One region of the Pectobacterium punjabense genome, then DNA from elsewhere that is predicted to be linked to it. Evidence: predicted binding sites of a transcription regulator. Region 1 holds the regulator's gene; each other region holds the start of a gene.

What was found. The regulator sigma-54, encoded in region 1, starts transcription at its own class of promoters, with help from an activator protein. The targets are predictions, from matches to a motif close to GTTGGCACANNTTTCGCTNT.
Positions count from the first base shown of each region.
Region 2: the regulator sigma-54 is predicted to act here: its motif matches at 5,351-5,370, upstream of glnA (glutamate--ammonia ligase).
Region 3: the regulator sigma-54 is predicted to act here: its motif matches at 2,517-2,536, upstream of glnK (P-II family nitrogen regulator).

Region 1 is NZ_CP038498.1:348,767-359,556, forward strand. It holds gene pmbA (metalloprotease PmbA) at 1-1,161, shown strand, start outside; gene rnk (nucleoside diphosphate kinase regulator) at 1,263-1,673, opposite strand; gene npr (PTS phosphocarrier protein NPr) at 1,836-2,108, opposite strand; gene rapZ (RNase adapter RapZ) at 2,140-2,997, opposite strand; gene ptsN (PTS IIA-like nitrogen regulatory protein PtsN) at 3,152-3,625, opposite strand; gene hpf (ribosome hibernation promoting factor) at 3,722-4,009, opposite strand; gene rpoN (RNA polymerase factor sigma-54) at 4,033-5,466, opposite strand; gene lptB (LPS export ABC transporter ATP-binding protein) at 5,516-6,241, opposite strand; gene lptA (lipopolysaccharide ABC transporter substrate-binding protein LptA) at 6,245-6,817, opposite strand; gene lptC (LPS export ABC transporter periplasmic protein LptC) at 6,798-7,364, opposite strand; gene kdsC (3-deoxy-manno-octulosonate-8-phosphatase KdsC) at 7,361-7,927, opposite strand; gene kdsD (arabinose-5-phosphate isomerase KdsD) at 7,947-9,038, opposite strand; gene E2566_RS01660 (calcium/sodium antiporter) at 9,096-10,061, opposite strand; gene mlaF (phospholipid ABC transporter ATP-binding protein MlaF) at 10,455-10,790, shown strand, end outside.
Region 2 is NZ_CP038498.1:4,696,447-4,707,236, forward strand. It holds gene E2566_RS21240 (AsmA family protein) at 1-798, shown strand, start outside; gene fabY (fatty acid biosynthesis protein FabY) at 961-1,902, opposite strand; gene dtd (D-aminoacyl-tRNA deacylase) at 1,980-2,417, opposite strand; gene yihX (glucose-1-phosphatase) at 2,482-3,093, opposite strand; gene typA (ribosome-dependent GTPase TypA) at 3,256-5,079, opposite strand; gene glnA (glutamate--ammonia ligase) at 5,449-6,858, shown strand; gene glnL (nitrogen regulation protein NR(II)) at 7,062-8,111, shown strand; gene glnG (nitrogen regulation protein NR(I)) at 8,120-9,532, shown strand; gene E2566_RS21280 (YshB family small membrane protein) at 9,676-9,813, shown strand; gene hemN (oxygen-independent coproporphyrinogen III oxidase) at 9,873-10,790, opposite strand, start outside.
Region 3 is NZ_CP038498.1:1,317,309-1,328,098, reverse strand. It holds gene tesB (acyl-CoA thioesterase II) at 1-405, shown strand, start outside; gene amtB (ammonium transporter AmtB) at 766-2,052, opposite strand; gene glnK (P-II family nitrogen regulator) at 2,092-2,430, opposite strand; gene E2566_RS05895 (SmdB family multidrug efflux ABC transporter permease/ATP-binding protein) at 2,790-4,565, opposite strand; gene E2566_RS05890 (SmdA family multidrug ABC transporter permease/ATP-binding protein) at 4,558-6,327, opposite strand; gene E2566_RS05885 (Lrp/AsnC family transcriptional regulator) at 6,405-6,866, opposite strand; gene E2566_RS05880 (hypothetical protein) at 7,133-7,579, shown strand; gene E2566_RS05875 (PLP-dependent cysteine synthase family protein) at 7,735-8,811, shown strand; gene queC (7-cyano-7-deazaguanine synthase QueC) at 8,952-9,647, shown strand; gene E2566_RS05865 (acyl-CoA thioesterase) at 9,725-10,123, opposite strand; gene E2566_RS05860 (helix-hairpin-helix domain-containing protein) at 10,229-10,594, opposite strand; gene ppiD (peptidylprolyl isomerase) at 10,733-10,790, opposite strand, start outside.

The sequences.
Region 1 (10,790 bases):
GCGTTGGGCATTACGGTTTATCACCAACAGCGTAAAGGCAGCGCATCGTCTACCGATCTTAGCCCGGATGCGATAGCCCGTACTGTGCAGGCCGCGCTGGATATCGCGCGTTATACCTCAGTCGATCCTTTCGCTGGCCCTGCGGATCGCGATCTTCTGGCGTTTGACGCGCCGGATCTGGATCTGTTCCATCCAACTGAGTTGGATGCGGATCGCGGCATTGAATTAGCCGCTCGTGCAGAGCAGGCTGCATTACAGGCTGACAAGCGTATCACTAACACTGAAGGCGGCAGCTTTAACAGTCACTACGGCGTTAAGGTGTTTGGCAATAGCCATGGCTTGCTAAAAAGCTACTGCTCCAGCCGTCATTCCATGTCCAGCTGCGTGATTGCCGAAGTGAATGGTGATATGGAGCGGGATTATGCCTATACCGTTGGCCGTGCGCTGGATGATTTGCTGAGCCCTGAATGGGTGGGCGAAGAGTGCGCACGCCGGACGTTATCCCGTCTGTCACCGCGTAAACTGCCGACTATGCAGGCACCGGTGATGTTTTCTGCGGAAGTGGCGACAGGCCTGTTTGGTCACTTAGTCGGTGCCATCAGCGGCGGCAGCGTTTATCGTAAATCTACCTTCCTGCTGGATAAACTGGGTCAGCAGATTCTGCCGGAGTGGCTGACGATTGAGGAACTGCCGCACTTGCTAAAAGGGCTGGCTTCTACGCCATTCGACAGCGAAGGTGTGCGGACGCAGGCGCGTGAAATTGTGAAAGCAGGCGTGTTGCAGACGTGGCTGATGACGAGCTACTCCGCACGTAAGTTGGGGATGCAGAGCACCGGCCACGCGGGCGGCATCCACAATTGGCGGATTGCCGGACAAGGTTTAGATTTCAACGGCATGTTGAAACAGATGGGTAAAGGCCTACTGGTGACCGAACTGATGGGGCAAGGTGTGAGCGGTGTGACGGGAGATTATTCTCGTGGGGCATCTGGCTTCTGGGTCGAAAACGGTGAAATTCAGTATCCGGTCAGCGAGATTACGATTGCGGGCAACCTGAAAGATATGTTGCGCAATATTGTGACGGTGGGGAACGATATCGAAACCCGGAGCAATATCCAGTGTGGTTCCGTGTTGCTGCCTGAAATGAAGATCGCAGGGGAATAAGCTTACTCTGCGCGAGTAACCGTCGCCGTCGGCAGTGTCCGACGGCTGTTACTCTATGCCTTTATCAGCATGCATTTATAGCAGAGTAGCACCTTGCTGATTTAGCGGTGGTACTCGCCTGCGGCTTCTGGCTGATAGAGTAGTTCTACTACTTCAATTCGCGTTTCTTCACCGTTTGGCAATTTCCAGGCGATCGTGTTTCCCACATGCATTCCCAATAGTGCTGCGCCCAGCGGAGCCATCACCGACAGCGGTTCTTGACTGTCCTTCACCGCGGCTGGATACACCAGTGTGCGGATATGCTCTTCATTGGTATTCAGATCGCGGAAACGCACCCGACTATTCATGGTGACGACATGTGAGGGAATCGATGCTGAAGGCAAAATTTCTGCCCGATCCAGTTCCTCATTCAACGCCTGTGCGATATCGCTGTCCGCAAAGGCGGGCTGCTCCAATAACTTATCCAGACGTTCTGCATCCAATTCACTGATTGTCAGGTTAGGTTTCGTCATACTCCTCTCCAGTTGGTATTTTCAGATGATATAAAAATTACCCCCCGCTCCCAGAGGAGCAGGGGGTATAAGAAAATATTATGATTTATGTAGGTAGATAGTAGGAGGTTCGGAAGGGAAAGTGAAGCACTAAGGTGTACTGATAGCCAGCTAAGGAAATCGCTAGTCTTCGTCGAACCCAGCTTCAAATAGCTTGATGACGGCAGCCAGTGCCTGATCTTCATCTGGGCCAGTCGCTTCTACCTCAATGAGACGCCCTTTCGCCGAGTCCAGCATCAACATGGCAATCACGCTGCTGGCTTCGGCTTCGGTGCCGCTGTCATTACGTAGTATCACTTCCGCATCAAAGCTCTGCACCAATTCGAACAACTTCATCGCTGGACGAGCGTGCATACCGAGCTTGTTTTTGATTTCAACCGTTTGCCGGACTGTCATGGGTTACCTGGCTGTACTGGTTTGCCGACTATCACGAGGGTTTACGTTTTTCCAGCGTACGGTGGCGTGACTGTACGTTTTTACCGCGTGAGCGGAAATAGTCTGCCAACTGTTCAGCGACGTAAACCGAACGGTGCTTACCGCCAGTACAGCCAATGGCGACGGTCAGGTAGCTACGGTTATTGGTTTCCAGCATCGGCAGCCACAGTTCGAGATAGCTACGAGTCTGGTAGATAAAGTTGTGCACTTCGGTATGTCGGTCGAGGAAGGACGCAACGGGCTTGTCTAGACCGGTCATCGGACGCAGTTTCGGGTCCCAGTGCGGGTTCGGCAGGAAACGTACGTCAAAGACGTAATCCGCATCGATAGGAATACCGTGCTTAAAGCCGAACGATTCGAACACCATCGTAAGCTCGCGTTCCCGCTTGCCGAGCAGCCGTGTACGCAGCATTTCGGCCAGTTCGTGCACCGACATCTCTGAGGTGTCGATAATCAGATCGGCGCGCGAACGCAGCGGTTCCAGCAGGTCGCTTTCTTCATCAATCGCGCTTTCCAACGACAGATTCTTGCTGGACAGTGGGTGCAGGCGGCGGGTATCGCTATAGCGACGGATCAGCGTGTTGCGATCGGCGTCCAGAAACAGCAACTGAGGCGAGAAGCTTGATGGCAGTTGCTCCATGGCATGCTCGAAGATCTCTGGAGATTCCGGCATATTGCGCACGTCAATGCTGACTGCGGCAGAAATATTACGAGCCGCAAGCGTATTTGCCAGTTCTGGCAGAAGAACCACTGGTAGATTATCTACGCAGTAGAACCCCATATCTTCCAATGCGCGCAGGGCGACAGATTTTCCTGATCCTGAGCGACCGCTGACAATCATCAGTACCATCTGACGACTCCCCTCTGGCAACGTGATGGCGAATTTTCATTGCCATGATTTTTATGATGTATCGCTAAAAAATGACGGCTTAGCGCACGGATTGCAAGCATTCTCTCGTTCTACTGCGAATAGCCCGTCATCGTGAGTATGACGATCGTCTGGTTTAACCCGCTTCCGTCATAATCTGGTACAGCTCTTCATCGCTTTGCGCCGCGCGTAGGCGTCGGCAAACCGTTTTATCCGCCAGTCGTTTGGCAACAAGCGACAGGGTATGCAAATGGGTTTTACATTGTTCCGCTGGAACCAGCAAGGCAAAAAGCAGATCAACAGCCTGATTATCAATAGCATCGAAAGCGATCGGTTGCTCTAACTGGATGAAAACACCGATGGCACCCAGCGCATTATCGTCTTCCAGCTTACCGTGAGGAATGGCAATGCCGCCGCCGATTCCCGTGCTGCCCATCCGCTCCCGGGTCAGGATGGCATCAAAGATAATCTGCGAGGGAATGTTAAGCTGCCTGGCGGCCAGCTCGCTGATAATTTCCAATGCCCGTTTTTTACTCTGGCAGTGGACGGTGCTTCGGGTGCACTCAGGACGTAACACGGTGCTGAGTTGCAATACGGGATCGTGGCTCATTTTATTTTCACTTAACGACGCTTTCACTTCTGGTGATCCCACGCCATCCGTCGGATAGCGTGGGTTTGTTCCTTTACCAAATGGCAAAGGAGAAAATTAGTGCTGCTTGAGCTTATCTTTATGCTTATTGAGCTGTCTTGCCAGCTTATCAATCAATAAATCTATCGCGGCGTACATATCTGCCGCCTCGGAGGTTGCATGCAGCTCCCCACCATTAACATGGAGCGTGGCCTCGGCAATTTGCTGAACTTTTTCCACTCTCAATACCACATTGACCTGATTAATCCGGTCAAAATACTGCTCTAATTTGGCAAATTTGCCATTTACAAAATCACGCAGTGGTTCAGTGATCTCGATGTGGTGTCCGGTAATGTTGAGCTGCATAGTGTCTTCCTTCTCTGTTGAGATCAAATCAGTTGTTTACGCTGATTCGATGGTGGGATAGATAAAGACTCTCGGTATTTTGCGACGGTACGGCGTGCCACGATGATGCCCTGATCGGAGAGCAACGTGGTGAGCTTGCTGTCGCTCAATGGCTTCGCAGGGTTTTCCGCGGCAATAAGCTTTTTCACCAGCGCACGGATTGCCGTTGACGAGGCTTCTCCGCCGCTATCGGTATTAACGTGGCTGGAGAAGAAATATTTTAGCTCAAAAATGCCGCGCGGGCTGTGCAGGAACTTCTGTGTCGTCACGCGTGAGATGGTGGATTCATGCATATCTACCGCTTGGGCGATGTCTGCCAACACCATAGGCTTCATGAATTCTTCGCCCTGCTCGAAGAAATCCTGCTGCTGTTCGACGATGCAGCGGGTCACTTTCAGCAGCGTGTCATTGCGGCTTTCCAGACTTTTGATGAGCCAGCGCGCTTCTTGCAGGTTACTGCGAATAAATTGCCCGTCGCTGTCGTTGCGCGTGCTGTTACCCAGCGCCGCATATTGCTGATTAATCTGCAAACGGGGAACGCTGTCGGTGTTGAGTTCGACGGCCCAGATCCCCTGAACTTTACGTACCAGCACGTCAGGAATCACGTATTCAGATTCACCGGTGTTGATCGATTGTCCCGGTCGGGGATCGAGCGATTGGATCAGCGCCAGCGCTTCTTTCAGCACCTCTTCTTTTAGACGAGTCACGCGGATCAGGCTGCGGAAATCATGGTTGGCTAACAGATCGAGATGATCGCTGACGATCAGGCGAGCCTCGAGCAAGCGCGGCGTGCTGTTGTCAAATTGGGAAAGTTGCACCAGCAGACAATCACGCAGGTCTCGAGCAGCAACGCCTACAGGATCGAAGCGTTGCACGCGCTTAAGTACGGCTTCGACTTCTTCCAGCGTCACGTCGTCGTCACCGATGCTGTCGAGGATGTCTTCCAGCGGCACCGTCAGGTAGCCAGTGTTGTCCACGGCATCGACAATCGAGGTCGCGATGGCGGCATCGGTATCTGAAAACGGCGTCAGCTCAACCTGCCACATCAGGTAATCCTGAAGCGTTTGCGTGGTTTCACCTTGATAAATTGGCAGTTCTTCGTCGCGATAATCGGTGCCAGTGCCCGACGGCGTGCCCGCGGAATAAATCTCATCCCAGGTGGCATCGAGCGGTAATTCTTCCGGCATGTCCCGTTGCTCGAGGGCTTCACCGGTATCCAGTGAATCGCTGTCTGCCTTTTCGAATGACTCGATTTCGTCGTGCTGATCCGTTTGTTCAAGCAACGGATTGCTTTCCAGCGCCAGTTGAATCTCCTGTTGCAATTCAAGCGTGGACAGTTGCAACAGCCGAATTGCCTGTTGGAGCTGTGGAGTCATGGCCAGTTGCTGGCTAAGCCTGAGTTGCAAACCTTGCTTCATAAATCGCGCTAACGTCCCATAAGTACTGCAAAAAGAAAATATTACCCTATCAGAGTCGGAAGCCTTCGCCCAGATAGACGCGTTTCACCTGTTCATCGGCCAGAATATCGGTCGGTGAACCGTGGGCGATCAGGTTGCCCTGACTCACGATGTAGGCTCGTTCACAGACATCCAGCGTCTCGCGGACGTTATGATCGGTAATCAACACGCCCAGTCCGCTGTCACGCAGATGCTCAATAATTTTTTTAATATCCAGTACGGAGATCGGGTCTACGCCCGCAAACGGTTCATCCAGCAGGATAAATTTTGGGTTTGCCGCTAGCGCACGCGCAATCTCCACGCGGCGTCTTTCCCCACCCGACAGAGATTGTCCCAGACTATCGCTCAAATGAGTAATATTGAATTCTTCCATTAACTCGTTGGCACGATCTTCCTGCTGCTCGGTCGTCAAATCTTTACGGATCTGTAACACCGCCATCAGGTTGCCGTAGACGCTTAAGCGACGAAAAATCGAGGCTTCCTGCGGCAGGTAGCCGATGCCGCGTAAGGCGCGCTCGTGCAGAGGAAGCAGGCTGATGTCGTCGTCATCAATGGCGATGCGTCCTTCATCACGTGGGACGATACCCACGACCATGTAGAATGTTGTGGTCTTTCCTGCACCGTTCGGCCCGAGCAGGCCGACGATTTCACCGGAGTTGACGGTGAGGCTGACGTTCTCCACGACCTTACGGCCTTTGTACGCCTTAGCCAGATTTTCTGCGGTTAATGTTGCCATAACTTATTCAGTGACCCGTGGTTGCGGTTGTTGAGAACGAGAAGGCTGGCTTTTGTTCTCTTTCTCCTGAAGCTGAGAGGGGACTAACACCGTCGTCACGCGTTTTCCTTTATCGCTGGTCGCTTCCATCTGCTGTTGTTTCACCAAATAGGTGATGCGATCGCCTTTGACATTGCTGTCCTGCTGTTCCAGATAGGCATTACCTGTCAGTACCAGAAGGTCTTTGGCCAGCTCATAGCGGATTTTTTGCGCGTGGCCTTTTACCGGCTTGCCGTTATCCTGCATCTGGTAGAACGTCACGGGGTTACCGTAACCTTCCACCACTTCGCTGCCTTGTGCACCCTGTGGACGTGTCACAACGACCTTATCGGCCTTCACTTCAATCGTTCCTTGTTTCACGACAACATTGCCGGTGAACGTCACGGTGTTGCCCTGCATGTCCAGAGATTGCTGGGCTGAATCAATGTGAATAGGCTGGTTGCTATCGCCAGTCACGGCAAAGGCGGAAACGCTGACGGCGAACAGCGAGCTGGCGATCAGGGTGTTACGCATCAGGTTATTGGTTTTGGATTTCATAAGAGGTTTTTACCTTTTCGATCAACTCGGCCGTTTTATTACGCAGATTTCCGCGCATTTTCATTCCGCTTGAGGTAAAGCTGGCGCCGTACAGGATGACTTCATCATCGGAAGCGACGTCCTGCGTGACCAGGTTCACCTGGGCATTATTCGTTGTGATGCGCTGAAGCTGAGTGTCCTTTGTCAGGCTATTCACCTCGACGTGGCCATACAGATAGAGCATCTTGTCTTTTGTCAGCTTGGCGCGATCGGCGCGTACTGACCAGGTTGCAATGCCTTGTTCATTGAACAGCGTGGCAACGGGGGTCGTAAACCAACTCAACTGCTCATCGTTGAAATACTCCGCTTTTTCCGAAATCAGTCTGTAGCTTAGTTTACCCGCAGGGCTGTATACCTGAGTGTTGGTCTTTTCGCTGGTATAGACTGGCACAGTAGGGTCATTTGCATCCGGTGTCGATACGGTGTCGTCATCCGCAATATTCCAGCCGATGAGGATCAATACCAACAGGGCGAGAAAAGCGGTCAGCCAACGCTTGGTTTTACTCATATCGACAACCCTTTGGCATGCTCCAGCTTGTCCTGCGAGAACAGAATCAAATCACACAGCTCACGAACTGCGCCACGGCCACCCGCAATACGGGTGACATAATCCGCGCGCGGTAACAGCAGCGGGTGGGCGTCCGCTACGGCAACGCTCAGACCAACCTGTGCCATCACTGGCCAGTCGATCATGTCGTCGCCGATATAGGCCACCTGATTTGCTGTGACCGACAGTTTATCCAACAGATCGTTGAAGGCCAAAACCTTATCCGATTGCCCTTGATAAAGGTGGTTAATGCCCAGTGTTTTACAGCGATCTTCCAGCAATTTTGCGGAACGCCCGGTAATGATGGCAACCTCAAGGCCAGACGTCAGCAAGCAGCGAATACCATAGCCATCACGGACGTTAAACGCTTTCAGCTCTTCGCCGTGGTTACCCATGTAAATCAGACCATCGGACATCACGCCGTCAACGTCGCAGATTAACAGGCGAACTTCACGGGCTTTATCCAGTACCTGTTGATCGACAGGCCCATAACAGGTATCGGTTTGCGCCCTGGTTTCACTCATTCACAATTATCCTTTCTTTTTAAACCACGCCAGCCCGCAGCATATCGTGCATATGGACAATACCGACCAGACGATCGTTCTCTGCCACCAGCACTGAGGTAATGTGGCGCGACTGCATCAGATTAAGTGCGTCCACCGCCAGCGTTTGCGGTGCAACTCGGATGCCGCCCGCGGTCATCACATCAGCAATGCGCGCGCTGTTCAAGTCAATATTCATGTCGAAGATACGGCGCAGGTCACCATCGGTAAAGATACCCTGAATTTTCATATCCGCTTCGCAGATTACCGTCATACCCAGATTTTTGCGCGTAATTTCCACCAGTGCATCACGCAGCGAGGCATCGTGTGGGACATGGGGAATCTCGTCGCCAGAATGCATGATATCGCTGATACGCAGTAAAAGTTTGCGGCCAAGTGCGCCACCGGGGTGAGAGAGGGCGAAATCTTCGGCAGTAAAACCGCGCGCCTGTAGCAACGCCACGGCGAGCGCATCGCCCATCACCAGCGTCGCAGTCGTGCTGGTGGTAGGAGCCAAACCGAGCGGGCAGGCTTCCTGAGGAACGTGGACGCACAGGTGTATATCCGCCGCTTTACCCATCGTACTTTCTGGTGCGCTGGTCATGCAGATCAGGAACACTTTCTGTCGTTTCAGAACAGGGATCAGCGACAGGATTTCATGGGATTCGCCAGAGTTGGAAATCGCGATCACGACATCGTGCGGCGTTACCATGCCAAGGTCACCGTGGCTGGCTTCGCCTGGATGGACAAAAAAAGCGGGCGTACCGGTGCTGGCGAAGGTTGCGGCAATCTTACAGCCGATGTGGCCGGACTTGCCCATTCCCATCACTACCACTTTGCCCTGACAGTGAAAGATCTTTTTACAGGCGAGCGTAAAATTGTCGTCAATATACTGATCTAATTGCGCAAGCCCATCGCGCTCGATGCTCAGTACCTGCTTGCCTGCCTGCTGGAAATCGAAGTTTGCTGGCAGTTCAGGCCCCTTCTGTTGCGTGTGATCGGATTGTCGTTCGTGATCGGCTTGTGTTGCATGATCGGATAGTGCACGGTCAGACTGCTGTTTTAGATGAGCATCGTGTTCAAACTGTGACATACCAATAGTCCTGATTATGATGAAAAACGGAACCGCATAGTTATGAAAAACAGGTTCTTATGAAAAACAGAACAACACCGTAAGGTAGGCGATAAACGCGCAGCATAATAATGCGCCTGCGCCCTGTCCTATATGGCGTTTTTTGCTGAGGCATAGTGCGGTTAACAACACGCTCGCCGCCAGCATGACCCAATAGTCGCGCTGAAAAACCTGAGGATTCAGTGCGCCCGGCGAGAGTAGTGCGGGTACGCCCAGCACAATTGCAATATTAAAGATGTTCGAGCCAATCAGGTTACCCAGTGCAATATCATCTTCTTTCTTCAACGTCCCGACGATGGCCGTAGCAAGCTCAGGCAGGCTGGTGCCGATCGCCAATATGGTCAGCCCGATGGTCAATTCGCTGACATCGAAGTAACGCGCAATGACGGTCGCGTTATCCACCACCATCCGGGCGGCCATGGGTAAAATAATCATACCGAGAATCAGCCACAGCACGGCAGCCATCTGATTGCTGTCGTCCTGCGGCAGTTCTGCCAACTGTTCACGAGTCAGGCTGTCGCCGCCTTCCCGCTGTGCCTGTTGTGCCATACGAAGTATCAACACCAGACACAGACTGGCGGCGAAGAGCAGCATCATGCCGTCGGCGCGACTCAGGTAGCTATCATGCAGCAAAACGCCACACAATAAAGTGACGGACAACATGAGCGGCAGCTCTCGGCGCAGCAGAGTCGAATGTACTGTGAGTGGGCGAATGAGTGCCGCGCTGCCGAGAATGAGTAAAATATTGGTGATATTGGAGCCGATAACATTGCCGACGGCCATATCGTTTTGATCGTTTAAGGCCGCAGTAACAGAAACGATCAGCTCAGGTAGTGAGGTGCCGAAGCCGACAATAGTGATGCCGATGATAAAAGGCGGTAAGCCGAGAGAACGCGCAAGCACGGCGGCACCGTAGACAAGACGATCGGCACCGTAAACCAGTAATAGCAAACCAACGAACAAGAGTAGTGTTGCAAAAAGCATGCAGCGTCCTTTAATAGGATATATACCCGTCATACTTCAAGCCGCAGGTGCGTTGGCAATACTCGGCTCATTTCTGAGCCTCGCCTTGGCAGGCCGTCTTCCTGCAACTCGAATTATTTAGTGTATAATCACTGGCTTGTTGTCGAATAAGTCAGTATTTCTGGACGAATTTCGCACAAAAAGCCCTTTTCTGTGATGAGTGCTAATTCTGACGGCGCTTGGCGAAAAAGTAAAACCTGTCGCGATAAGTAAAATCAGGTAACGGTTTATGCCGCAATTTTGGACAAGAACTTACGGTAAGTTTTTGTAAAACTCTCACTCTAATGAAAGTCAGCCGTTAGGCTGGAGTGAAAGATGTTCTATAAGCGTACTGATTGGTAAGGAATGGAAATAATGAACCATGAGGCAACTAATCTGGTCGAGATCCGTGGTCTTAGCTTTCGGCGCGGAGAGCGAGAGATTTTTACGGACATCACGCTGAATGTTCCTAAAGGCAAGGTCACTGCGATCATGGGGCCTTCCGGTATCGGTAAAACCACGTTGTTACGCCTGATTGGCGGGCAACTACAGCCAGACAGTGGTGAAATCTGGTTTGATGGCGAGAATATCCCGGTGCTGTCGCGCAGGGAACTGTACAGCGCGCGCAAGAAAATGAGCATGTTGTTTCAGTCCGGCGCGTTATTCACCGATTTGAATGTGTTTGACAATGTCGCCTGGCCGTTGCGCGAA
Region 2 (10,790 bases), 450 kb from region 1:
ACCGATATTGTGAACGGCAACATGCACCTTATCGACCCGATCGTGAATCTGGATTTGTCGCCAGCGGGTGTTAACATCAAGCAGTTCTCCACACGCTGGGAAGGCGGTTTACTGCGGACCAACGGCAACTGGCAGCGGAGCAATCGGCGCTTACAGCTGAATGAATTTGTTGTTGCCGGGATGGAGTACACACTCCCCAGCGACTGGCGTCAACGTTGGCAAGCGACACTGCCATCATGGCTGGCAGAAGTGAATGTGCGAAAATTCACGGCGAATCGTAACCTGCTAATCGATATCAACCCGGATTTTCCTTTCCAGCTAACCGCATTGGATGGTTATGGCAGCGATTTGCTGCTGGCTCGCAATCACCAATGGGGAGTGTGGACAGGATCGTTGACTCTTAATGCCAGTGACGCAACGTTCAATAAAGTTGATGTTCGTCGCCCTTCTCTGGCATTGGTCGCCGATGATAACCAGCTCGCCATTAATGAACTCAGTGCATTTACGCAGAATGGCATGCTGGATGCTAAAGCAACCATCAATCAGCAACCCGCACGCAACTTTTCCCTATCGCTGACAGGGCGCGCCGTACCGCTAGATGTTCTGACACGTTGGGGATGGCCAGAACCCGCAACCGCACCAACAGGCAACACCAATCTGCAATTGCAGTTAAATGGGCGGCTTGCCGCGGATACACCGCTGAAGCCGACGCTAACTGGCACGCTACAAGGTGTGGATAGCAATGATCATCCCATCAGACAGCAAATGCATCAGGGAACGGTGACGGAAACGCCATAAATATTACGTTTTCAAAGACGTTAAAAGCATTCACAGATTAATAACATGCTGAAAAATAGGGTAAACCCCGTAAAAACCACGGGGTTACTCTGACGGGGTACTGCGGGCTAGCGTGAAGCGTGATGTACGGATGGGAAGAACGTCATAAGGCTCAGTAACGGGTTAATCGACTTCCGATCCCCCCTCTTCCAATGGCGCATCCGGCTGAGCAGGCAGCACGATATACACCCCTTCAAATAACGCCCCTTTATTGTCATCACCGAACAGCTCGACGTTTAACTGCACGCGCGCCTTACGCCCTCGAGCCAGACGATCCAGATCGCCACTCAGCGACCCCAAATCGGCAATAGCGCTTGGTCGGCCACTGACTGGCGTACTGTAACGAATATGCGCATCCGCCAGAATGATCGTTCCACCAAGATGCCGTTCACGCAGCAACAGCCAGATCAACCCCCAACCCGTTAGCGTTGCGAGAGAAAACATACTGCCGGCAAAAAGCGTGTGATGCGGATTCTGATTACCCGCTTCAGGCATGGTAGTAATAAATTTCTTCCCGGTGTACTGGCTTATCCGTACCCCCATTTTTTCACTCAGAGGGATATGATCATACCAAGCCTGCTGCAACTGCCCGCACCAGTCAGGGCGGTGCAAGATATCATCCAGCGTCACCACCGGTTTGATCATCAGGAAGTGCCGAACAGGCGTCGTTTGCGGCGCAGTGATTTCCCCCTGATTAACAAAACCTAGTTTGGAAAAGAAGTCCATTGCGTCTTCACGGGCGCTACAGACCACGCGTTTAACGCCTTCCTGACGTGCTACAGACTCCAGAGTAATCGCAAGCAGTGTTCCTAACCCTTTCCCCCGTAGGTCAGGATGAACAGCTAGAAAGCGGATTGCCGCCTCATTATCTGCATTGATAGAAAGACGCCCAATCGCGACCAGCTTCCCCTGCTCATCAACCACCGTTTGGTGATGTGCCAGCGCGTCATAGGCATCACGTTCGGAGCCTAGCGGCTGGTGTAGGGGTTTACGCAGCATTTCCCAGCGAAATTGATAGTACGCATCCAGTTCTTCCGCGCTTTCAGGTACTCTCAGATGATACATAGCCCTTCCTCTATGCCGATGATGCTTTGTTGCACCATGGTTCATAAGATCTCAAACTGATACACGGAACAGCAGCTTTATGTCTGTAACCAGAACGTCACCGGGCCATCATTCACCAATGCCACTTTCATATCCGCCGCGAACTGCCCCGTTTCTGTATGAACGCCTTGCTCACGACACTGCCCAACAAAATACTGATAGAGGCGATCGGCCTCTGAGGGATGTGCACCACGGGAAAATCCAGGTCTCATACCACGCTGCGTATCGGCCACCAGCGTAAACTGGGAAACCACCAGCACATTACCGCATGCCTGACGCACATTGAGGTTCATTTTCCCGTCATCGTCACCGAATATCCGGTAGCCCAACACGCGCTCGCAAAGTCGTGTAGCTTTTTGTTCGTCATCGCCCTGCTCAACGCCCAGCAAGATCAGCAAACCTTTATCGATTTCCCCAACCACACTGCCTTCTACCGTAACGCTGGCGCTGGAAACCCGCTGAATTAGCGCAATCATAAAACCCAACTACTCCTGATGTTATCATTCCCAAGAGGGGCTATGTCCGCCCCTGCGATACAAATCATGCTTTGGCCGTCGTTGTCTGCATAGCGAAAAAGTCTGGAACCACGTGACGATCGGTCACCAGAATGCTGTGAATGCCCAGACTCTGCGCAGCATCAATATTTGCAGAATTATCGTCAAAAAACACGGCCTGCTCAGGCGTAACACCTTCCTGTGTCAGGACATAGTGATAAATCGCCAATTCAGGTTTACGTAGCCCAATGTCTTGCGACAAATAGAGTCTGTCAGCCGCATCCCCCACTTCTGGAAACAATGCTGGCCAGTGTGAACAATGGAGACGATTGGTATTCGACAGAATCACCACGCGGTGTCCTTCCTGACGCAAACGCTGCATGATGTCGATAACCTCAGGACGCAGTGCAATAAAAATAGCCTGCCAGCCAGCGGTGAATTGCTCGAAGCTCAGGGCGATGCCCATTTCCTGGCACAGCCTGGTGGCAAATTCCTCGTCGCTAATTTCGCCCCGCTCATGCTGTTCAAACGCGTCGCCCATGACAAAGCGCTCTTGCAACGTTGCGAGCGGCGCGCTGCTCAGATTACTCCAGACGCCCAATACTCTTTTGAAATCAATATCAATGACGACATTACCCAAATCAAAGATATACAGCATGGCAGCCACCTTCTGACGCAATCGTAGGATTTTCACTGTAGCGGGAAATGGCGGAGCTGAACAGGGAGGAAATATAAAGGAAAGGTTAAAGTGGAAGAAAGCGCATAAAATTCAGGGCACCCGAAGGTACCCTGTTACGTGACAATACAAATCGGTCTGAAATTAGACGTCTTTGCTGCCGCGGCTCGCGCGCTTACGATCGTTTTCAGTCAGGTGACGCTTACGAATACGAATAGACTGTGGCGTAACTTCAACCAGTTCGTCATCATCAATGAACTCCAGCGCTTGTTCCAGAGACATTTTGATGGCCGGAACCAGCGTAGTCGCTTCGTCAGTACCCGATGCACGCATGTTGGTCAGTTTCTTACCGGTCAGACAGTTTACCGTCAGGTCGTTAGAACGTGAGTGAATACCGATGATCTGGCCTTCATACACTTCTGCACCGTGTCCGAGGAACAGCTTACCGCGATCTTGCAGGCTAAACAGTGCGAACGCGACCGCTTTACCCTGACCATTAGAGATCAGCACGCCGTTCTGACGTTGGCCGATTTCACCCTGACGCACGTCATCGTAGTGGCTGAACGTGGAGTACAGCAGACCTGTACCAGACGTCATAGTCATGAATTCGGTACGGAAACCGATCAGACCACGAGCAGGGATCAGGTAATCCAGACGGATACGACCCTTGCCATCTGGGATCATGTCTTTCACATCACCTTTACGTTCACCCATGGCTTGCATGACTGAACCCTGGTGCTGTTCTTCGATGTCCAGCGTTACGTTTTCAAACGGCTCTTGGTTACGACCGTCGATAACGCGGTTGATAACTTTCGGACGTGATACAGCCAGTTCGAAGCCTTCACGACGCATGTTTTCGATCAGAACGGACAGGTGCAATTCACCACGGCCAGAAACGCGGAACGCATCGGCGTCTTCGGTTTCGTCAACGCGCAGAGCAACGTTGTGCACCAGCTCTTTGTTCAGACGCTCCAGAATCTGGCGCGACGTCACATACTTACCTTCTTTACCGCAGAATGGTGAAGTATTGACGTTGAAGAACATGGTAACGGTAGGTTCATCGACACTCAGTGCTGGCAGCGCTTCGACATTCTGCGGATCGCAGATAGTGTCGGAAATGTTCAGCTCGCCCAGACCGGTGATCGCGATGATATCGCCTGCTTCCGCTTCAGTCGCGTCGATACGCTCCAGACCCAGGTGAGTCAGAACTTTACCGACTTTACCGTTACGGGTTTTGCCTTCGCTATCAACAATAGTGACTTGTTGGTTAGGCTTAACTTTACCGCGCTTGATACGGCCGATACCGATAACGCCAACATAGTTGTTGTAGTCCAGCTGAGAGATCTGCATCTGGAACGGCGCATCCATCTCAACCTGAGGCGGAGAAACGTGATCGACAATCGCCTGATACAGCGGAGTCATATCTTCCGCCATGTCAGTGTGGTCGAGACCCGCGATACCATTCAGCGCAGAAGCATAAATGATAGGGAAATCCAGCTGCTCGTCAGTCGCATCCAGGTTCACGAACAGGTCAAATACCTGATCGACAACCCAGTCAGGACGCGCACCAGGACGGTCAACTTTGTTGATAACCACAATAGGTTTCAGACCGTTGGCAAACGCTTTTTTGGTCACGAAACGAGTTTGCGGCATCGGGCCATCCATCGCATCAACAACCAGCAGTACCGAGTCAACCATCGACATAACACGCTCAACCTCGCCGCCGAAGTCGGCGTGTCCCGGGGTATCTACGATGTTAATACGGTAGTCTTTCCAATTAATGGCGGTATTTTTTGCGAGGATAGTAATTCCACGCTCTTTCTCCAAATCGTTGGAGTCCATTACACGCTCAGTTGCTTCGACACGTTCACCGAACGTTCCGGATTGTTGCAACAGTTTGTCAACCAGGGTGGTTTTCCCATGGTCAACGTGCGCAATAATGGCGATGTTACGCAAATTTTCGATCACAGCTTTGCCTCAGGCATTTAGAAATAGCGCGCTATTGTACACGTATTAATCGAGGGACTAAACAAGATCACAAGCATCTATGATAAACAACCTAGAGCTGCCTGCTTTGTGATCCCTTTCACGGTGCAAAAGCGCTACAAGCGAACATGAATGCACTAAATAAGTGCAATAATTCACATATGGAGCACCATTTTGGTGCTTTAGACTATAATGGTGCAGTGGGTTTACGTGAGAAAGCCCCAAGGGGCAACACATTGCACGAATTTAAAAAGTTGGCACACTTTTAGCTTTAGTCTACTCACGGCAACAACATCAATCCACAACGATATTCGTTCCACGACGATAAATGACCAATCGGGAGAACCAAGTATGTCCGCAGAACATGTTTTGACGATGCTGAATGAGCACGAAGTGAAGTTTGTTGATTTACGCTTCACGGATACTAAAGGTAAAGAGCAGCACGTCACCATTCCGGCTCATCAAGTCAATGCCGACTTCTTCGAAGAAGGTAAAATGTTTGATGGTTCCTCGATTGGCGGCTGGAAAGGTATTAACGAGTCAGACATGGTTCTGATGCCAGATGCCAGCACCGCGATGATCGATCCGTTCTTCGAAGATTCTACGCTGATCATTCGTTGTGACATCCTCGAGCCAGGCACCATGCAGGGCTACGATCGCGACCCACGTTCTATCGCGAAACGTGCGGAAGATTTCCTGCGTTCTTCTGGCATTGCCGACACCGTACTGTTCGGGCCAGAGCCAGAATTCTTCCTGTTTGATGACATCCGTTTCGGCAGCAGCACGTCCGGCTCCCACGTTGCTATCGACGATATCGAAGCTTACTGGAACTCCGGTAAAGAATACGAAGGCGGTAACAAAGGTCACCGTCCAGGTCTGAAAGGCGGCTACTTCCCAGTTCCACCTGTCGACTCAGCGCAGGACATCCGTTCTGCTATGTGCTTGACCATGGAGCAAATGGGTCTGGTTGTTGAAGCTCACCACCACGAAGTGGCAACTGCTGGTCAGAACGAAGTGGCTACCCGCTTCAACACCATGACCAAAAAAGCGGACGAAATTCAGATCTACAAATATGTCGTACATAACGTGGCTCACGCCTACGGTAAAACGGCGACCTTCATGCCAAAACCCATGTTCGGTGATAACGGTTCTGGTATGCACTGCCACATGTCTCTGTCTAAAGACGGTACTAACCTGTTCGCTGGCGACAAATACGGCGGCCTGTCTGAACTGGCTCTGTTCTACATCGGCGGTGTTATCAAACACGCTAAAGCTATCAACGCCCTGGCGAACCCAACCACTAACTCCTACAAGCGTCTGGTCCCAGGCTACGAAGCCCCTGTTATGCTGGCTTACTCTGCCCGTAACCGTTCTGCTTCAATCCGTATCCCTGTGGTTGCTAGCCCGAAAGCACGTCGTATCGAAGCGCGCTTCCCTGACCCAGCAGCTAACCCATACCTGTGCTTCGCCGCACTGCTGATGGCCGGCCTTGACGGTATCATCAACAAAATCCACCCTGGCGATGCGATGGACAAAAACCTGTACGACTTGCCACCGGAAGAAGAAGCAGAGATTCCAAAAGTTGCAGGTTCTCTGGACGAGGCCCTGGCTGCACTGAACGAAGACCGCGAGTTCCTGACCCGTGGTGGCGTGTTCACCGACGACGCTATCGAAGCGTATATCGAACTGCGTAAATCTGAGATTGACCGCGTTCGTATGACGCCACACCCAGTTGAGTTCGAACTGTACTACAGCGTCTAATAATCTCTGCCTTGGCGTGGTTGGGTGTGCTGATACCCGACCATCACCGATAACCAACAGAATACTAAGAAGTTTGTTCTTGTTGCCGTGGAAACGCTTCAGCCCATCTTCGGATGGGCTTTTTTCACCACGGGCATTGGCCGTTGTGGCGTAACATCCATCATCCACACTAAATGCACCATGCTGGTGCGGGAGTCTGCGTTATGGCAACAGGCACGCTGCCCGATGCTGGGCAGATCCTAAATTCTCTGATAAATAGCATCTTATTGCTGGATAACGATCTGGCGATTCACTATTCCAACCCGGCAGCACAGCAATTACTGGCACAAAGCTCGCGTAAATTATCTGGCACACCGCTGCCCGATTTGCTGGGATATTTTTCTCTGAATATCGATTTACTGCGTGAAAGTCTGGATTCAGGACAAGGTTTTACGGATAACGAAGTCACCCTCGTCGTGGATGGCAAAGCGCACATCATGTCGCTCACCGCTCAGCGGGTACAAAACGATTTTATCTTACTGGAAATGGCGCCGATGGATAACCAGCGCCGTCTCAGTCAGGAACAGCTTCAACATGCACAGCAGCAGGCCGCTCGTGACTTGGTCCGAGGTCTGGCACATGAGATAAAAAATCCGCTTGGAGGATTGCGCGGAGCCGCACAGCTGCTTGCCAAGGCATTGCCCGATCCCGCGTTGACGGAATACACCAAGGTCATTATTGAGCAGGCGGATCGCCTGCGTAATCTGGTTGATCGCCTGCTTGGGCCACAACAGCCCGGCCTGCACGTCACTCAAAGCATCCATCAGGTCGCCGAACGTGTTTGCCAGCTTGTCTCACTGGAAAAGCCAGATAACGTGACGCTGGTAAAAGATTACGATCCTAGCCTGCCGGAGTTAACGCACGACCCCGACCAGATTGAACAGGTACTGCTGAATATTACCCGAAATGCGCTACAGGCGCTGGGCGAGGAAGGCGGGACGATTACGATACGTACACGCACGGCTTTTCAGCTTACCTTGCACGGTGTGCGCTACCGCCTCGCCGCCCGTATTGATGTGGAAGATGACGGCCCCGGCGTACCCGCTCAGCTACAGGACACCCTGTTTTACCCGATGGTAAGCGGGCGCGAAGGGGGAACCGGTTTAGGGCTTTCTATCGCCCGCAGTCTTATCGACCAACACTCCGGTAAAATTGAATTTAACAGTTGGCCAGGACACACCGAATTCTCGGTTTACCTGCCCATTCGCCAGTGAGGTTCACAATGCAACGAGGGATAGTCTGGATTGTCGATGACGATAGCTCCATCCGTTGGGTGCTTGAGCGCGCGCTTGCTGGTGCGGGTTTAACCTGCGCAACGTTTGAGAACGGCAATCAGGTATTGCATGCGCTAGCAACACAAACCCCCGACGTTCTGCTGTCCGACATCCGCATGCCAGGGATGGATGGACTAGCGCTCTTACAGCAAATCAAACAGCGCCACCCAATGCTCCCGGTCATCATTATGACGGCACATTCCGATCTGGATGCTGCCGTCAGCGCTTATCAACAAGGTGCGTTCGACTATTTGCCGAAACCCTTTGATATTGATGAGGCCGTTGCGCTAGTTGAACGTGCAATCAGCCATTATCTGGAGCAACAGCAGCCGGTACGTAGCCAGCCGATCAATGGTCCGACAACGGACATTATCGGTGAAGCGCCTGCGATGCAGGATGTCTTTCGCATTATCGGTCGCCTATCTCGTTCGTCGATCAGTGTGCTGATTAACGGCGAATCGGGAACTGGTAAAGAGCTGGTGGCACACGCCCTGCATCGCCACAGCCCGCGCACCAAAGCTCCTTTTATCGCTCTGAATATGGCCGCTATTCCCAAAGATCTGATCGAATCGGAACTGTTCGGCCATGAAAAAGGCGCGTTTACAGGCGCAAACCAGATCCGTCAGGGTCGTTTTGAGCAGGCCGATGGCGGTACGCTGTTTCTGGATGAAATCGGCGATATGCCGCTAGACGTACAAACACGTCTGCTGCGCGTATTGGCAGATGGACAGTTTTACCGCGTTGGCGGCTATGCAGCGGTGAAAGTGGATGTCCGCATTATTGCGGCAACGCACCAAAATCTTGAACAACGCGTGCAGGAAGGCAAATTCCGTGATGACCTATTTCATCGCCTGAATGTGATCCGCGTTCATCTGCCGCCGCTACGTGAGCGTCGGGAAGATATCCCCCGTCTGGCACGTTATTTCTTGCAGGCCACGGCCAAAGAGCTGGGTGTCGAGCCGAAGAATTTGCATCCAGAAGCGGAAACGGCATTAACCCGTTTACCGTGGCCTGGCAACGTTCGCCAATTGGAGAACACCTGCCGCTGGTTGACGGTCATGGCCGCTGGTCAGGAAGTGTTGATCCAAGATCTGCCGCCTGAACTGTTCGAGACCACCGCGCCCGATTCTACCGTGCATATTCTGCCAGACAGTTGGGCCACGCTATTAGCACAATGGGCCGATCGCGCACTGCGTTCCGGTCATCAAAACCTGCTGGCGGAAGCGCAACCAGAAATGGAAAGAACGCTACTGACAACGGCACTTCGGCATACTCAGGGACATAAACAGGAAGCGGCAAGATTGCTGGGATGGGGTAGAAATACCCTGACTCGTAAATTAAAAGAGCTGGGAATGGAGTAGCGAGATTGTTTTTTTATTGCTCAATTGTTAACAAACAATTTGGTGATAAAAAATACAATCTGGCGCACGAAATTGTCATTAATTTGTCCTTTACTTGCCTTGAGCCAGCAGTATGATCGTGTCGCTGATTCGGGAGGAATACCATGCTGGACTCATTGATTTCTGCGGCGACACTTTCCGTTGCAACACACGGCGCTGAAATTGGCTCTGCGGCAAGCCATTCGCCGCAGGCTGCTATTGCCGCCGTTTTGTGTGCCGCGCTGATTAACTTCTTTAGTTAATCAGAGAAAAGTTAAGAGAACAGCCAGCCGGTCTGAACACCGACTGGCTGTTTTTTTGGTTAAATCACGCGGGAAAATTGCTGTGTCCTGAGCTTGCTACGTAAATAAACATCAAAACACATGCAGATATTGCGAATCAGCAAACGTCCTTTCGGCGTCACCACCAGTCCGTCCTGCTGACTATCGACCAGCCCATCAGCCACCAGCGGTGCCAATAGCGCTAAATCCTGCTCAAAGTAGGTTTTAAAATCGATCGCGTATTCTGCTTCAATCGGCGCATAGCTGAGTTGGAAATTACAGATAAGCGTCTTAATCACATCGCGGCGAAGACAATCATCACGCGTCAGCTGTAATCCACGCCACAAGCCATGCCCTTGGTCTTTAACCTGTGCATAATACTGCTTCAGCTCTTTCTGGTTCTGAGCATAGCTATCACCGATCATACTAATCGCTGAAACACCCATACCAAGCAGATCGCTATCGCCTTGCGTCGTATAGCCCTGGAAATTGCGATGCAATTTCCCTTCTCGCTGCGCCACCGCCAGCTCATCGTCAGGGCGAGCAAAGTGATCCATACCGATAAACTGGTAGCCCGATTGCGTCAGCGACCCAATCGTCTGTTGCAGAATATCCAGCTTTTGCTCCGCGCTCGGTAAATCCGCGTCTTTAATTTTACGCTGTGCCGCGAATAGGCTAGGTAAATGCGCATAGTTAAAAACACTCAGTCGATGCGGACTTAATTCCGCAACGCGCTGTAGCGTAAAGGCGAAGCTTTCCGGCGTTTGCTTCGGCAGGCCGTAAATCAAATCAATATTGGTTGAGGTGAAGCCAAGCGCCTTTGCCCGTTCAATAAGGGCAAAAATAAAGTCTTCATCCTGCTCACGATTGACAAGCTTCTGAACGTCTTTATTAAAATCCTGCACCCCCATGCTAAGGCGGTTAAACCCTTCAGCACGTAGATGGTCGAGAACATCCAG
Region 3 (10,790 bases), 970 kb from region 1:
CAAGCTAGTCCGATTGAGATGCGCCCGGTTAAATTCCACAATCCCCTGAAGGGGGAAGTGGACGAGCCAGTCAGGCACGTTTGGTGTCGTGCCAGTAGCACGCTGCCGGACGATAAGCGTATTCATCAATATCTTCTCGGCTATACGTCTGACTGCAATTTCTTACTCACCGCCTTGCAGCCTCATGGCGTCGGCTTTTTGGAACCAGGTATGCAAGTTGCCACGATCGATCACTCAATGTGGTTCCACCGTGATTTCCGGCTGGATGACTGGCTGCTATACACCGTAGAAAGCACGTCCGCATCCGGCGCTCGTGGCTTCGTGCGCGGGCAATTCTATACCCGAGAAGGCGTGCTGGTTGCATCCAGCATGCAGGAAGGCGTCATGCGTCGCCGCGAGCACTAAATTCACTATACCCGTCATACTTCAAGTTGCATGTGCGTTGGCCGCGTTACTCGGCACACTGGCGTGTGGCTCGCCCCGTTGGGGCCGCTGCAAGCAGCGTTCAAACTAGCCTCTGGCAGGTTTGTCAGTCACCCGAATCACTTACCTGAGTAAGCTCATCGGGATGAAATGAGAGACATCCTGTCTCTCACCGAAGGCCAGCCTCTGGCTGGTCAAATTCGTTCCAGACGAATTTGTCCTTCTCTTGCCGCCTGCCTGAAACTCGAATTATTTAGGCTATATAATGTCGTAAATAAAACAGGCGTGGAGTTTCCCCCACGCCTGTTTACTGTCGATCTCACTTACTGGTTATAAGCACAATTACTGGTTGTAAGCGCTCTCGCCATGGCTGTTGACGTCCAGACCTTCGCGCTCTTGCTCTTCAGGTACACGCAGGCCGACAATCATATCCGCCACTTTGAAAGCAACGAATGCCACTACGCCAGACCACACCAGACAAACAATCACGCTGAACAGTTGCACCCAAACTTGATGCGCCATCGTCACGCCTTCTGCATAGCCAGTACCACCCAGCGAAGCCGAAGAGAACACACCTGTCAGGATACAACCAACGATACCGCACACGCCGTGAACACCGAACACATCACACGGGTCATCCACGCGCAGCCATCTTTTCAGTACTGTTACGCCCCACAGACCGGCAACACCACCAGCCAGACCGATGATCAATGCGCCACCCACACCTACCGTACCTGCCGCTGGGGTAATGGCCACCAGACCCGCGATACAGCCAGAGCACGCACCTAGCAAAGAAGGTTTACCGCGAACCAGCCACTCACCGCCAACCCATGCCAGAATGGCAGCAGCAGTCGCAACAACCGTATTCAGGAAAGCCAGAGCAGCAATACCGTTCGCAGCGCCCGCAGAACCGGCATTGAAACCAAACCAGCCGATATACAGAATCGCCGTACCGATAAATACCATCGGCAGGTTATGCGGTTTAAACGCTTCTTTACCAAAGCCGGCACGCTTGCCCAGCAGGTAAGCACCAACTAACCCAGCAACCGCAGCGTTGATGTGAACGACCGTACCGCCCGCGAAGTCCAGTGCGCCATCCGCCGCCAGATAACCACCGCCCCACACCATGTGCGTCATTGGCAGATAAGAGAATGTCAGCCACAGTGCAACAAAAATCAGCACCGCAGAGAAACGAATACGCTCAGCAATTGCCCCGACAATCAGCGCAACGGTGATGCAGGCGAAGGAAGCCTGATACGCTACGTGTACAAACTGATAGAAAGTGCCACTGATAGACTCAATCCCAATGCCTTTCAACATAAAGGTGCTGAACCCACCGAAGAACGCGTTACCTTCGCTGAAGGCCAAACTATATCCATAAACAACCCACAGGATACAGACCATTGCGAATGTTACGCTCACCTGCGTCATCATAGACAGAACGTTCTTTGAACGGATCAGGCCGCCATAAAACAGTGCGATGCCCGGTATAGTCATAAAGAGTACCAGCGCGGTACAAATCATAATAAAAGCGTTATCCGCTTTATCAATCGTCGGTGTTGCAGCCATTGCCCAGGTCGGGAGTAATGCCGCCACACCGAGACCTAATGAAGAGAGTAGTTTTTTCATTTTCATCCATCCCTATTTACGTATCTACGCTAGGTGTTGTTAAAGTGCGGCTTCGTCAGTTTCACCCGTACGAATACGGATAACCCTTTGCAGCTCGGCGACAAAAATCTTGCCATCACCAATTTTTCCGGTATACGCGGCTTTGCTGATGACGTCGATGACTTCGTCCAGTTGATCGTCTGCAATCGCGATATCAATTTTTACCTTGGGCAAAAAGTTAACGCTGTATTCAGCACCACGGTATAGCTCCGCATGCCCTTTCTGACGACCAAATCCTTTCACCTCAGTGACAGTAAGCCCCTGAATGCCGACAGAAGATAACGCTTCACGTACATCTTCCAGCTTGAATGGTTTTATCACCACAGTAACCAGTTTCATTTATCTTCCCCCTAGCCATTACGTTCAGGCTTTCGCCCGCCACTTGTTCGATTACGCGCTCTATGAAGTCGGTCTACGCAATGATTAAAGCAAACGGTGTGCCATAAATGATTTATCTGGCATAAATCAGGAAAGATAACGTGATTAAAGATGGGAAAGGGTAAAAATCAAATTCAATAGGAAAGAAAGATGGAAAGATACGGGCAAAAAACGCACCGAATTAGTGCATCGAGAGTGTTTTCAGTGCAGAGCGAGCAAAAAGCTGAATCATGATGCTTGCTGATGGTGCGAAGACATGAGCTGACTGTCGTTCTGCACCACTCGACGCGGTGCAGAACGTGGAATGACAGATAATGGTGCTATGCGGTACAAGGCTCGGTACTGGTGCTAGCAAGATCCTCTCCGGCCAGTTGCAACTGATACATTTGATAATAGCGCCCCTGCTGTTGCAGCAGTTGCTCATGTGTTCCCCGTTCGACGGTTTGTCCGTGATGGAGCACCATGATCGTATCTGCCTCAACGATGGTGGAAAGCCGATGTGCAATGATAATTAAGGTTGTCTGTTCCCTAATAATTCGCAGCGCCTTTTGTACCGCTTGCTCCGTACCCGAATCAATATTCGCCGTCGCTTCATCGAGAATCAGGATTTTAGGCGTTTGCACCAGCACCCTTGCAATCGCTAACAGCTGTTTTTGTCCAGTAGACAGGTTATTCCCCTGCTCACCAATGCGCGTATGTAACCCTTCAGGGAGATCACGAACCAATTCAGCGAGCTGCACCACTTCCAGCACCCGCCAAACGGCCTCTTCACTGATATCACGCCCCAGAGTTACATTCACAAACATGGACTCCGCCAGCACTACCGGGTCCTGTTGCACCATTGCCACATTTTGGCGCAAAACTCCATGGGATAACGTCGATAGCGGCCGACCATCAAGCCGAATCTCACCCTCCCCCGCGGCGTAATACCCCATGAGTAAGCTGGCTAATGTACTTTTTCCACTACCGGTATGCCCCACTAAAGCGACAAAGCCGCGATCGGGTATCGTCAGAGAAATATTCTGTAGCACACGTTTTTCTGTGCCATAGGAGAAAGAGACATCGTTAATATCAACGCGTCCAGACACCAGAGGACGATCGTCATTTCCGTAGCGCTGCTTTGTGCCATCCATCAACTCAAAGATACGTTCACCGGCAACAACCGCCTGCTGCAACATCGATTGCTGAGTCGTCAGTTCAATTAGCGGTTCATTCAACCGGCCAAGGTAGTTGATAAAGGCATACAAGACCCCAACACCAACCGACCCCATAGAGCTAAAACCGAATTGGATCAACAACCCACACAGTACCATCGCGGCAAATAAGCTGAGCAGAGGCCGCAGCAGGAAACCTTCCAGACGCAAGGCCTTCATACGTGCTTCGTAATGCGCATGGCTGGCTACGCCTAGCTTCTTCCCAAAACGTGCCTGCTGGCGGAATTGCTGAATGATACCCATGCCATTAATGACTTCGTTGAAACCGTCATTAATGTCCGCCAGATAGCTTCTCACTTTGCGTACAATCGGCGTACTAAAGCGGTGGTAGAGCGCCATAACCGCCGCTACTGCGGGGAAAATCATCAGCGCAACAAGCGCCATCTGCCAGTTCAGACTGAACATCGCTACCAGCATCGCACCAACCAGTGCCGCACTGCGTAATACTGTTGACACCACCATGACGTACAAATCTTTCACGACTTCTGTGTCATTGGTGACGCGTGAAATCAACTGCCCGACAGGTTGCGTATCAAATGTGCTAAGCGGCTGGCGCAATGCAGCATCCATGACATCAATACGCAGTTGCTGCACGACACCAACGGCTACCCGATTAAACAATAACGTCTGAAAATAGTGCAGTGAAGCCGCCAAAATTTGCAGCAGGATATAGGCCATTGCCAAGCCAGCCGCAATCGCCACCGGGAATTGGCCTTTAGCCACCAGATGATCAATGAAATAGCTCACCAATATAGGACCAGAAACTTCAGCGATAGCAGCAACCCACAGCATCAGGACACCGAACATCAGCGGTTTTCGCCAGGGGGAACCATAGGCCAGCAAACGTTTCAGGGTTGGCCAAAACTGTTGGGGGCTATTCATTTTTCGATCCTTCCAACTGCGGCACATCATCCAGCGCCGCCTCCAGCTGTTGATAACGATACATATCCCGATACCAGCCAGGTTCTGCCGCCAGCGCTCGGTGCGTGCCACGCTGCACGGTTTGCCCCTGTTGCAGCACCACAATTTCATTCGCCTCGGTTAGGGCTGACAGGCGGTGTGCACTGATGATCAGCGTCCGTTTTTCGCCCCATGTTTTGAGATTCTGCAAAATCTGGTGCTCCGTTCGCCCATCAACCGCAGACAGCGCATCGTCCAGCACCAAAATTTCAGCATCCAGTAGTAGCGCTCGTGCAATCGCGATTCGCTGTTTTTGACCGCCAGAGAGCATCACGCCGCGTTCGCCAACTTCTGTCAGGTAACCCTGAGGCAAACGCAAAATATCATCATGCACACTCGCAAGCCGTGCCGCATGTTCAATCTCCTGCTGCGTGGCATTCGGGCGACCCAGTGCAATATTTTGTGCCACCGAATCCGAGAACAAAAAAGGCATTTGTCCGACAACGGCAAAACGGCTCCTGAGCTCATCCAAGCGAATGGCATTCAATGGACGCTCGTGATAACGAATCTCTCCCGATTGGCTATCGAAATTACGCAAGATCAGGGCTAGCAGCGTACTTTTTCCCGAACCTGTCGGCCCGCATAGCCCCAACATATTGCCCGGAGCCAAGGTAAATTGAATATTTTTTAAAGCATCGCGGGTATTATCAGGATAGCGAAACGCGGAGATATTCACTGCCAACACGCCCCGATCGGCAGGCAATGACTCCTCACCGTCTTTCACCACAGCGTCTTCCGCGAGTAGCTGTCGAATACGGCCATATGCCGCACTACCGCGTTCAACAATATTAAACATCCAGGCCAGCGCCAGCATCGGCCATATCATCAATCCCAGATACATGACAAAACTGGTCAACAAGCCTAATGTCAGCGAACCATTGATCACCATCCAACTGCCGCCGCCAATCGCCAGCAAATTCGACAGCCCGACGGCAATATAAATCGTGGGATCGAAGCGGGCATCGACTCGGGCAACGTGCATATTTTTAGCGCCAGCATCCGCGGCAACCTGCGCGAAACGTGCAGATTGATAGTTTTCCAACCCAAAGGCTTTAATCATCCGAATACTGGTCAAACTTTCCTGCGCCTGATCGTTAAGCGAAGAAAATGCCGCCTGTGCGGATTTAAAACGGTTATGCAGTTGGGTGCCATAACGTTTGATGAAAAGTGCCATGATGGGCATCGGGAGCAGCGCCAGCAAAGTGAGCTCCCAACTAATCTGCGTACACATGACCACCAGCACAGCACAGCCCATCACCATCGAATCAACCAGTGTCAACACGCCTTCGCCGGCAGCAAATACCACGCGATCGACATCGTTAGTCGCGCGCGCCATGAGATCGCCAGTACGGTGGCGTTGATAAAATGCAGGATGCTGGCGGCTTAACTGGCGGTAAAAATCTTCTCGTAACTCGACCGCCAACTGGTATGAGGCCCCAAACAGGAATACACGCCACACATAGCGCAGCAGATAGACCATGACGGCGGTCAGTAGCATCACGCCAATCCACTGCATCATTTCGGCCATCGACATGCCGCGTTGCGTCACACCATCGACAATCACGCCAACCAGTTTTGGAGGGAGTAATTGCAGAATAGCAATCGCAATGAGTAGTGCGACAGCGCCCAGATAGCGACGCCATTCGCGGCGAAAATACCAACTTAGTTGAGCAAACAGTCTCACGCGGTTTTCGTTCCAATAGTCAGACGGGTCATGACAGACTCAGAAAAATGATTATTAAAAGACGGATGAACGATAGATCACAGGGATAAGGGCAATGCCGTGGTATGTTTGATTCGTTCCATAGCAAAGCTAGATGTTACATCGACTAGCCCGGGAATGCCATTCACTAACCGCTTATAGAAATCATCATAGCTTTTCATATCAGCGACCTGAACCTGCATCAGGTAATCGTATTCGCCAGCCATACGATAGAAAGCCAGTACCTCCGGCATGTCGGACACCACGCGAGTAAAGGTCTGATACCAGTCCCGATTGTGCTGTTGCGTCTTTAATAAGACAAACGCCGTCAACCCTAAACCCAAACGTTCATTATCTAGTAGTGCCACTCGCGCTCTGATTATCCCCTCTTCTTCCAAACGCTTTAGACGTTTCCAGCACGGTGTGGATGTCAAATTGACCGCATCGGCCAGCGTCTGTAGCGAGAGCGTACAATCCTGTTGCAGCATATTCAGCAATGTGCGATCAATTTTATCCAACATAAGGCCACTCCATAGAAAACTTTTCTCTACTTTCCGCCATTGGGAGAGAAAAGCAATGTTCTTTCCGCCCCAAATTGGCTTCAACACTCGCTGACAACGTCAGAAAACCACATCACCATTCGATAATGAAAAAACATAACGAACTGTATAATATGGGAATTCATTACCTTTTACAGAGAGTGATACGATAAACAGGCTGGTTGAGTTCTACGATTTGTGGCGATATCGACCAACAGCGTATTTTATGCCAATCAGGAGTGGCGAAAATGATGACAACAGATAAAAAGAGTAAATTCAGCACGATTGGGATGGTACTTGGTGCATTGGCACTGCTTATTGCCGTTTCCTACTTTTGGGCAGGGCCATCGACGCCCGACGTCACCATTGAAGAACAAATCGCAGAGAAAATTGTTTCTATCCGAGACACAACCCTAAACAGGCTGATGGGGAAAGCCCCCCCGACACAACAACCTGAGTCATCCTTTAATGAACGACGACTCGTTATTGCTGCAACATCAGCATTAGGCTGTCTCGCGATTATTTTCGCTATTTTCGGCTTCTCTCGCCGCGAATCTGCCAGACCTTGCATCAGCGCGGCAATGCTCGGCATCGCAGTAATCGCATTCCCTTTCATTATTAGTGCCATCAATATGGCATTTACTTTAATGGCTCTCGTAGTAATAGCCGCTGCGATTGCTATGATTTTTGGGTAACGATGTCATCGTATTTTAATAGAAAAATAAACCCCAAAAATAAATTGAAGGAGTTAATTTTTCTATAAAATTGGCCATGAAGAGATAAAAAGATAATTTTTTTATCCTGAAAACTCGTTAATCTATTCACATAGTTATCTAACCGAGTTTTCATCATGACCAATGCCTGGGTTAAAAATGCCATCAGCGCCATCGAAGCAGATTTTCAGCGTTCGGCGGATACGCATCTTATCCGTCTGACACTGCCGGATTATCCCGGTATCTATTTTTACCTCAAAGATGAAAGCACACACCCCAGCGGCAGCTTGAAGCACCGTCTGGCTCGCTCTTTGTTTCTCTACGGGCTGTGCAACGGTTGGATTAAAGAAGGCACGCCAATTATCGAAGCGTCATCTGGTAGCACAGCGGTATCAGAAGCGTATTTTGCACGCTTGCTCGGCCTACCGTTTATCGCCGTCATGCCCTCCTGCACAGCAAAAAGAAAAATTGAGCAAATCGCTTTCTATGGTGGACGTTGCCATTTTGTTGAACAGGCGGGGCAAATTTATGCGGCATCTGAACAGTTAGCGCAAGAGATGAACGGCCATTATATGGATCAGTTCACCTATGCAGAACGCGCCACTGACTGGCGTGGCAATAACAATATCGCTGACAGCATTTACCGCCAAATGGCACGCGAACCGCATCCCGTGCCGGACTACATCGTGATGAGCGCAGGAACTGGCGGCACATCGGCAACGCTCGGACGCTACATTCGTTATCAGGGATTGGATACGCAATTGGTCGTTGTCGATCCAGAAAACTCCGTCTTCTACGACTGCTACCAGCAGCGGGATCGTTCCATCACAGGTCCGTGCGGTAGCCGGATAGAAGGTATCGGCCGCCCGCGAGCCGAGCCTTCTTTCATTCCAGGCGTTATTGATAGCATGATTAAAGTACCGGACGCTGCCAGCATCGCAACACTGTACTGGCTGGAAAGCGTATTAGGCCGCAAAGCGGGAGCCTCTACCGGCACCAACGTCTGGGGTATGCTGCAACTGGCGAAAGAGATGGCTAGCCGTGGTCAAAAAGGCGCGATTGTGACCTTGCTATGCGACAGCGGAGAACGCTATTTGGATACCTACTACAACAGCAGTTGGGTAGAAAAAAATATCGGCGACATTAGCCCGTACCTTGATGCGCTAAACACCCCAGAGATATCTCATCTACTGTCTGAATCCAGCCCGGCGTGAGATCTGTGTATTCGGCGCGCAGCCGCAGCGCTGAATACAGGCCATTTTTCAGGTAACCTGGTTTCAGGTAACATAGCGACTTTGTACCGCAGTGCATTACAAACGTATTGCGGTTAACGTCGCGTTAAGGTGAATGAAGAATGAAGCGTGCGGTTGTCGTTTTTAGCGGTGGACAAGATTCCACAACTTGCCTGATCCAAGCTCTGCAACATTATGATGATGTCCACTGCATCACCTTCGATTATGGTCAACGCCACCGCGCCGAAATTGATGTCGCTCGGGAACTCAGCCTGAAACTGGGTGCAACGGCACATAAGGTTCTGGACGTGGGCTTACTGAATGAACTCGCCACCAGCAGCCTGACGCGCGACAGCATCCCGGTTCCTGATTACGATGCCAATGCGCAAGGCATCCCCAACACCTTCGTTCCAGGAAGAAACATTCTCTTCCTGACACTCGCCTCCATCTACGCCTACCAGGTTGGTGCCGAAGCCGTCATTACTGGCGTGTGTGAGACCGATTTTTCCGGCTACCCAGACTGTCGCGACGAATTCGTCAAGTCATTGAATCAGGCCATCGTTTTAGGTATTGCTCGCGATATCCGTTTTGAAACGCCGCTGATGTGGCTCAATAAGGCTGAGACTTGGGCACTGGCTGATTATTACCAGCAGCTCGATACCGTACGTTATCACACGTTAACCTGCTATAACGGCATCAAGGGCGATGGATGTGGCCAGTGTGCCGCCTGCCATTTACGCGCAAACGGGCTCACACAATACCAAAACGATTCTGCGGCAGTCATGGCATCACTGAAGCAAAAAGCAGGGCTACGCTGATACCTCACAACACAGAGACATCACGCAACGCCAAAAAACAGCAGGCCACGTCGTACAACCGTGGCCTGTTGCTTCAATTAACGGCAAATCTCGTTTAGGTGTTCCAGCAGTTCTCCCTCCAGCGGCAGTGCTTTTTGCGTCAATAAATCGATGCAGACAAACGTTAGCGTGGCATCCGCCACATCACTGTCATCAGACACTCGGGCTATCTTCTGACTGATCACCCCACTTTTCGTATTTATCTGCAGCAGCTCACTATCAATACGCAGCACATCACCGAGAACGGCGGGTTTGCGATAGTTGATATTGATGTTCACCACGACGAAAGCAATATTGTTGCTATGCATCCAGCCAAAAGCAGGCAACGTTTCCAGCCACTGCCAACGCGCCTCTTCCAGAAACTCCAAATAGCGCGCGTTATTAACGTGCTGATAAACATCAATGTGATAACCACGAACGGTAATGAAAGTCTGCATAGACGTAATACTCCTGTGACAAAACCAACAACTGGTATGACCTGATAATTAGCCTAGCAGAGGTTCACAGCCCAGAGAAGACGCTCGACTGGGCTGCGACTGATATCACAATTTTAAACGAGAGAGATTACGTTCAACTAATGCAGCCCCAATGCCTGGGACCTCAGTTAATTGATCGATCTGGGTAAAAGGACCATTTTGTTCACGATAGCTAACGATCGCCTCCGCCTTTTTAAGACCGACACCGTTCATGATTTCAGCTAACTCAGCCGCCCCCGCCGTGTTAATGCTTACCTTATCCTCATCACCATCAGGAAGCGTTGCTTTTTCCGCTTTCTGATCTGCTGGCGCAGACTTCACCGCCGTCGCCGTACTGTCAGCGACTTTAGGTGCTGCCTGCCCCAGTAATGGCAGCCCAGACAAACTCATACCAATTATCAAACACAGTGCTTTTATTCCTGATTTTTTCATGCTGTTTCCTCCATGTGTGTGACAGCACGGCTACCTTGCCGCAGACCTATCAACACCGCAAACAGCAGAATTTAAATGTGGAAAAGGCCGCGAAAGCGGCCTTTGGTTGTTGCAACGATTTGCAAATTTTTGCGGAGCTTATTGCTGTTCCTGCGCCGCATTGCCCATCTTGATTTTTGCTTCGCTACGCAAGCTG